Linked DNA regions of Symmachiella dynata. Each later gene encodes a partner of the first gene's protein in a complex. Links are inferred from orthologs where the notes say so. Each region holds a gene or a part of one and is shown on either strand. Other genes may lie near its edges.

Region 1 (3,829 bases):
ACCACTAATCGCAGTGTGGCAGTACGATTTTTGCGATGCCATGCTGAACGTTGCCGATTTCGCTGATTTTTTCCCAATAGGGACGCATTAATCGTCGCGTGGTGGACTGACAAAAGGGATTCTCGATTCGGAACGACGGTTACTGTATGAGTATTTATGAAACGGAACAGAACGGCGATATCTTAATCCTCATCCCGCACTTCGGCGCGGGTGAATTTCGGTATCGTGATTTTCACATGGCATCTAGTTCCATGCAGCGGGATTTAGCCAACAAAGAGATCAAAGGCCTCTTGATTGATCTCTCGGACGCCTTTTATTTCGGGTCCGAATTCATCGGCATGATGATTGTCTTCGCCAAAGCTGTGCGTAAGCATGGAGGCAAATCGGTCATTTGCAACGCATCGTCACAGATGTTGGAAGTTCTAGGCACAATGAACATGTCCAAAATTGTGCCGATCGTGGCGACCCGCGAAGAGGCGCTACAGACATTGACGGCTTAACGTGTGCGGGCTTTCTGCCTGTATTCAGTCTTCTTCATTTTTGGTTGCGGCAACATCAGGCCCATGAATCACGCTCCCTCAGACAGCATCCCCGCCGAAACACAAAACGGCACGCACATCGGCGAACAACTCAACAGCCAAAGTTTGGCCTTCGTCGAGCAACTCTTCGCCGAATTCCAGCGCGATCCCACGTCGGTCCCCGAACAATGGCGGGCTTGGTTCCGCGAAGAGATGCTGGGCCAAGAGGGTCCGCCTCCGCAATCCGCGCAATCGCCGTTCGGCCAACGCAGCCTGTTCAATCCAACATCGAACGTCTCCACCAACGGCAAAAAATCTAGCGATGTCCAAGACATGGCTGGATTGCAGGAACGCTTGGACCAATTAATCCGCAACTTTCGCGTGCGGGGACACATCATTGCTGCAGTCGATCCGCTGGATCAACCACGCAGCAGCCCGGCGGAACTGGACCCGGCTTTTTACGGCTTCACCGAACAAGACCTCCAACGGCCGATGTCGACCGAATGGTTCGGCGGACCGGAAGTCAACACGATCCGCGCCATGATCAAATGGCTGCAAACCACCTATTGCCGCTCCATCGGCGCGCAGTTCATGCACATTGACAGCCTGAGCGTACGGCAATGGCTGCAAGATCGCATGGAGAAGACTGCCAACCACATCAAGCTGGGCCGGGACGAGCAGTTGCGGATTCTGACCCGTTTGAGCAACGCCGTCCTGTTTGAAGAATTCATCCAAACCAAATTTGTCGGCGCCAAAAGTTTTTCGTTGGAAGGGGCTGAAAGTCTGATTCCATTGCTCGATATGGCGATCGACAAAGCGGGGGACGACGGTGTTCGCGAAATCGTGCTGGGCATGGCGCATCGCGGGCGGCTGAACGTGTTGGCCAACATTCTGGGAAAAAGCCCCCGGCTAATTTTCCGCGAATTTGAAGACAAAGATCCCGAACTGAACTTCGGACGCGGCGACGTCAAATACCATCTCGGACACAGTTCGGATTGGACGACCGCCGGCGGCAATGAAGTGCACCTCACACTCTGTTTCAACCCTAGCCATCTGGAATTCGTGAACCCCGTTGCTGTGGGACGACTACGAGCCAAACAGGATCGTAAAGGCGACACCGAAGGTCACCGCAGTATGGCGATCTTAATTCACGGCGACGCCGCCTTTGCCGGGGAGGGAATCGTCCAAGAGACCTTGAACCTCAGCGAGTTACCCGGATACTCCACCGGGGGCACGATTCACGTCATCGTCAACAATCAAATTGGTTTCACCACCGGCCCCAAAGAGGCGCGTTCGAGCACCTATGCCACCGACGTCGCCAAGATGCTGCAAAGCCCGATCTTCCACGTGAATGGAGAAGATCCCGAGGCGGTGGCACAGGTCGTTGATTTGGCGCTCGATTTTCGCCGCGAATTCCAGCGCGACGTGATCATCGATATGTACTGTTATCGCCGCCGCGGCCACAACGAGGGCGACGAGCCGATGTTCACGCAACCGGTGATGTATCGCGCAATCAAAAACCGTCCCACGGTCTTCGAGGCGTATTTGAATCACCTGTTGTCGTTGCGAGGCATGACCAAAGAAGAAGCCGACGCCATCATCGAGGACCGACGCAAAGAACTGGAAAAGGATTTGGCAATTGCCCGCCGCGATACCTTTATTCAATGCGTCGATAAGCTGGGGGGAGTTTGGCTGGGCTATCATGGCGGACACGTGAGCAAGGCGGACCACGTCTCAACGGCCGTTGACAAATCGGTGCTCAGTGAAATCTTGAAGATTCAAACCGAACTGCCGGTCGATTTCACTCCGCACCCCAAAATCAATCGGTTGTTATCCGCCCGTCGGGAAATGGCCGGCGGCAAACGACCGCTCGATTGGGGGGCTGCCGAGGCATTGGCCATGGGGACCGTGGTTGCCGAAGGAACGCGATTACGGCTAAGCGGCCAAGACGTGGGTCGCGGCACGTTCAGTCATCGGCACGCCGTGCTGTGTGACTACGACGACGGTCACTCCTACATTCCGCTCAGACATCTTGCTCCCGAACAAGGCGCGGTTGATATCTTTAACAGCCCGCTGTCCGAAGCGGGTGTGCTCGGATTTGAATATGGCTACAGCCTCGACTGCCCTGACGGACTGGTCATCTGGGAAGCACAGTTCGGTGACTTCGCCAATACCGCGCAAGTCATCTTCGACCAGTTCATCGCCAGCGGCGAGGATAAATGGGATCGGCTTAGCGGCGTGGTCGTGTTGTTACCCCACGGATTCGAAGGGCAGGGGCCGGAGCATTCCAGCGCACGGTTGGAGCGGTTTTTGAGCCTGGCCGCGGACGACAACATGCAAATCGTCTCCCCCACAACCCCGGCACAAATGTTTCATTGTTTGCGACGGCAAGTCTTGTGCCGTTGGAAAAAACCGCTGATCGTCATGACCCCCAAAAGCTTGCTACGGCATCCCGAAGCAGTCTCATCACTCGACGAATGTGCCACCGGTGAGTTCCAATATTCGATTCCCGACGCGCTCGAAAGTGATCCAGCCGAAGTCAAGCGAATCCTCTTATGCACCGGGAAGGTCTACTATGACCTGATCGCCGAACGAGCGGAATGGGACCGCCATGACGTGGCCATCATCCGCATCGAGCAACTGTACCCGCTCTATGAAGAAGGTCTGGACAAAATTCTAGCTGACTACCCCGTGGGCATCCCCGCAGTCTGGGTCCAGGACGAACCGGAGAACATGGGTGCCTGGCGCTATCTGTTCTGCCGGTTCGGCGAACGCTTGTTCAACCGGTTTCCGCTCTCGTGTGTCTGCCGAGCCTCCTCGGCCAGTCCAGCCACCGGTTCGGCACGCAGCCATCGCGTGGAACAGGACGTCATCATCGCACGAGCCTTCAACCGCGAGTAGTCGTTGCGTATGTATCCCTTCGACGATCTCATTCCACTGTTGATGACGCTGGCCGGATTCATCAGTGCCGCTGTCTGGGCAACCGCCGTGCGCGAATTCACACAGGGCCGCCTGCCGCTACAGCAATGCGAACCACGACCGGTCCGCTGGGACCATTGGACGATCTTGGCGGCACTGGGCATTTGGGTGTTTGTTGATACGGCCGTCGTGTCTCTGCTGGGTCTGAACAGCGAATCGAGTCCCCTCACCCGCATTCAAGCCGGCACGTATTCTGGGCTGGGCAAATGTGCCTTGTTGATTCCACTGTGGGTCATTGCCGCCGGCGCCAAGCCGCGCGATCTACTCCCCTTGCCCGGCCAATGGGGAGGCGATTTTAAAGCAGCTCTGTGGGGTTTGTTCGCCAGCCTACT
Region 2 (3,058 bases), 4.8 Mb from region 1 along the record:
TTGGGAACCACCCCGCGCACCAGTAAGGCGACATGCTCCGCACTGTTCGGCGATTTGAGGTTAGCCAACACATTGCCCTCGCGATCCAACACGCAGACCTGAATGAACGACTGGTGGTAGTCGAGTCCGACAAAAAACGATAAACTGGACATGCTCGTTGCTCCTGATAGGACCAAATTGTTGCGTGAAATCAAACTTGGTTGTATCACAGCAACGAGCTTTCATCCCCATCTACGGCTGTGTTATCGTTTGCGAAACAAGATCCATGAACCAACCGCCAAGGCGACGCCGACGCCGCACACGGCCGACAGCGTGATTTTGAACACCTGATTGTTCGACTCGACCGCCGGTGAGGGAGGAACAGGTGCGTCGGCCGGTTTTCGAACTTCGGCCGGGGGCGTGGCATCCTCTGCGAAGGCTGGTGAGGGCTCGTATTTGCTGGCCGCCACCACCATGACGGCAGCGACACAGAGAATCACAGCCCAGCGAATATTAAAAAATTGCATTTGCCGCTGTTTCCGGAAAAGTTACATGGTTCGTCGCCAAGCCCCTTGTATCTCCCCGCCGAAACTGCCACAAGCGGGATTGGACCGGTCTATGATATGACCGTGAATTCGGCGCGACAAGCTTGCCAAGCTTTGACAAAGCCAAGCAATCCATCAACAATGCGCATTGAGCAGCGCGGACTGATACCTACACACCAAAAAGGCACGTATACTGATGTCTATTGATATTAAGGTCCCCACGGTGGGGGAATCGATCAACGAAGTCTTCATTGGCGAATGGCACGTCGCCGAAGGAGACTGGATCGAAATGGACCAACCTCTGGTCGGACTCGAAACGGACAAGGCGACCTTCGACGTTCCCGCACCAGAGAGCGGCATTATTACCAAAATCACCAAAGGGGCAGGTGAAGAAGCAGCGATCGGCGAGATCATCGGGCAATTGGAGCCAGGGGAGAATCCAGGCGGTAGCGAACCGGCAGAAGCTGAAGCAGGAGCAACTAAGGCAAAAGCAGATAAAAAAACCGAATCCAAAACGGCCTCATCCGGAGAGCAAATCGTCATGCCGGCAGCTGCGCGGATGATGGCCGAAACCGGAATCGCTGCCAGCGACGTCACAGCGACCGGTCCGGGTGGACGTCTGCTCAAAGAAGACGTGCAGCGGGCTGCCGACACGTCCCAATCGTCATCGCAAACTCCCTCGACGGCCGCCTCAGAAAACGGGCGGTTGGAAAAAACGGTGCCGATGAGCCCCATCCGTCGCCGCATTGCCGAACGACTTGTCGAAGCCCAACAAAACGCCGCTCTGCTGACGACATTCAACGAGATCGACATGTCGGCCGTCAAAGATGCCCGCGCACGGTACAAAGACGCGTTTATCAAAAAGCACGACGTCAAACTGGGCTTCATGTCCTTCTTCGTCAAAGCAGCCGTCGCCGCCTTGAACGAATTTCCGCAGGTCAATGCGCAGGTCCGCGGCAAAGAGATGGTGTACTACAATTACTACGACATTGGCATTGCCGTGGGTGGTGGTAAAGGACTCATCGTGCCGGTGCTTCGCAATGCTGAGCGGATGAGCTTTGCCGAAGTCGAAAAAACGATCAACGATTTCGGTCGCCGCGCGCAAGAAAATAAAATCGGTATCGAGGAACTGCAAGGCGGCACGTTCACGATCACCAACGGCGGCGTCTACGGTTCGCTACTCTCAACGCCCATCGTCAATCCGCCCCAAAGCGGCGTGCTCGGCATGCACGGCATCATCGATCGCCCAATCGCCGTCAACGGCGAAGTCGTCATCCGCCCCATGATGTACGTCGCCCTGACCTACGACCACCGCATCGTCGATGGCCGTGAAGCGGTCAGCTTTTTGAAGCGGATTAAAGAGGTGATTGAGGACCCGGCACGGTTGGTGCTGGAGGTGTGACGCGGCCGTTGGCCGCAGGCTTTAGGCTGTAGACTTTAGACCGTAGGGTTGTCAGGCGGACGTGTCCCTACACGCCCAAACACGCACCAAACGTATGACCAAAGGCCTTACGACACCTTTGGGCAACGCCCCAGGGGAGAGGCGTGTGAACCTGGATTTGGCTGTCGGCCAAATACACAGCGCGGCAAATGCCCAACGCTGGAATTGCGGCTTCCAATTCTTGCGGTGTTGCCCTCTGAAATGACCGCAGCGCGGCTGAACTCCCCCTGCTGGCGCAGAGTCATAACGTTGAACCGCTCGGAAACGGAATGCGAAGAAAGTCCCCTGTTCCTTGAGAGCGTGTTTTCAAAATGGGAGGGCAGCGGTTCCGTCCGAGCCGCGATGCCCCCTATTGCTTGCCTCGGCCATGGACATCACCACATTTTCCCGTACCAAAGGCCACAATGCGGCTCAGCAGGAGCTTCGCCCTCCCGGGACGCTGGATGGCAGTTGTACAACGTAATTTGAAAACACATTCCCTAAGGCAATTTCACTTCTCAAGAAACAAATCGAACCATGCTTATGCATAAAAATAAAAAGCGTCATTCATAAAATAAAATGTTGAAAAGGCCAACACAGTAACTTACAACCTATCGAGACCGTCTAAGAAGCAGAAGAGGCTGATCAATCGAATAGTCGCCGCTCGAAATTGGATGCAACGATTCAGCCGCAGAATTTGAAGACAGATTATTTACACCTAGAGATGCAAAGGAAATTCGAAATGCTGAACGGTATCAAAATTCATGGGTTGGTGCTGATGGGCTTGGGGGCAGTGCTTGCCTTCGCCTTGGATGGAAACGAGGCAAAGGCGGCGGATAAGCCCAATATTGTCTTCATCATGGGTGATGATATTGGGATGTGGAATATTGGCGCATATCATCGCGGGATGATGGCCGGGCGGACTCCGAATATCGACACGCTCGCACGCCAAGGCGCGATCTTCACCGATTACTATGCTGAGGCAAGCTGCACAGCCGGCCGAGCCAACTTTATCACGGGAGAATTGCCGATCCGCACCGGTTTGACAACCGTGGGCCAAGCGGGAGCCACGATCGGCATGCCGGCTCAGGCGCCGACGATTGCCACTGCACTC

The links.
Region 2: Mal52_RS26470 (region 1) and odhB share a complex: the UniProt entries of both Escherichia coli proteins name them as parts of the 2-oxoglutarate dehydrogenase (OGDH) complex. The link is inferred for Symmachiella dynata from one-to-one orthologs.

What each region holds. Positions count from the first base shown.
Region 1 is NZ_CP036276.1:6,944,393-6,948,221, forward strand. The notes cover bases 170-3,619. They hold Mal52_RS26470 (2-oxoglutarate dehydrogenase E1 component), read left to right. Parts: upstream 170-563; coding sequence 564-3,419; downstream 3,420-3,619. Other genes in these bases: Mal52_RS26465 (STAS domain-containing protein), read left to right, coding at 170-500; Mal52_RS26475 (CPBP family intramembrane glutamic endopeptidase), read left to right, coding at 3,429-3,619. In the rest of the region: more of Mal52_RS26465, read left to right, coding at 147-169; more of Mal52_RS26475, read left to right, coding at 3,620-3,829. UniProt on the Escherichia coli protein: E1 component of the 2-oxoglutarate dehydrogenase (OGDH) complex which catalyzes the decarboxylation of 2-oxoglutarate, the first step in the conversion of 2-oxoglutarate to succinyl-CoA and CO(2).
Region 2 is NZ_CP036276.1:2,121,319-2,124,376, reverse strand. The notes cover bases 1-2,823. They hold odhB (2-oxoglutarate dehydrogenase complex dihydrolipoyllysine-residue succinyltransferase), read left to right. Parts: upstream 1-720; coding sequence 721-1,926; downstream 1,927-2,823. Other genes in these bases: Mal52_RS08205 (arylsulfatase), read left to right, coding at 2,687-2,823; Mal52_RS08215 (hypothetical protein), read right to left, coding at 243-506; Mal52_RS08220 (IS110 family RNA-guided transposase), read right to left, coding at 1-152. Outside these bases: more of Mal52_RS08205, read left to right, coding at 2,824-3,058. UniProt on the Escherichia coli protein: E2 component of the 2-oxoglutarate dehydrogenase (OGDH) complex which catalyzes the second step in the conversion of 2-oxoglutarate to succinyl-CoA and CO(2).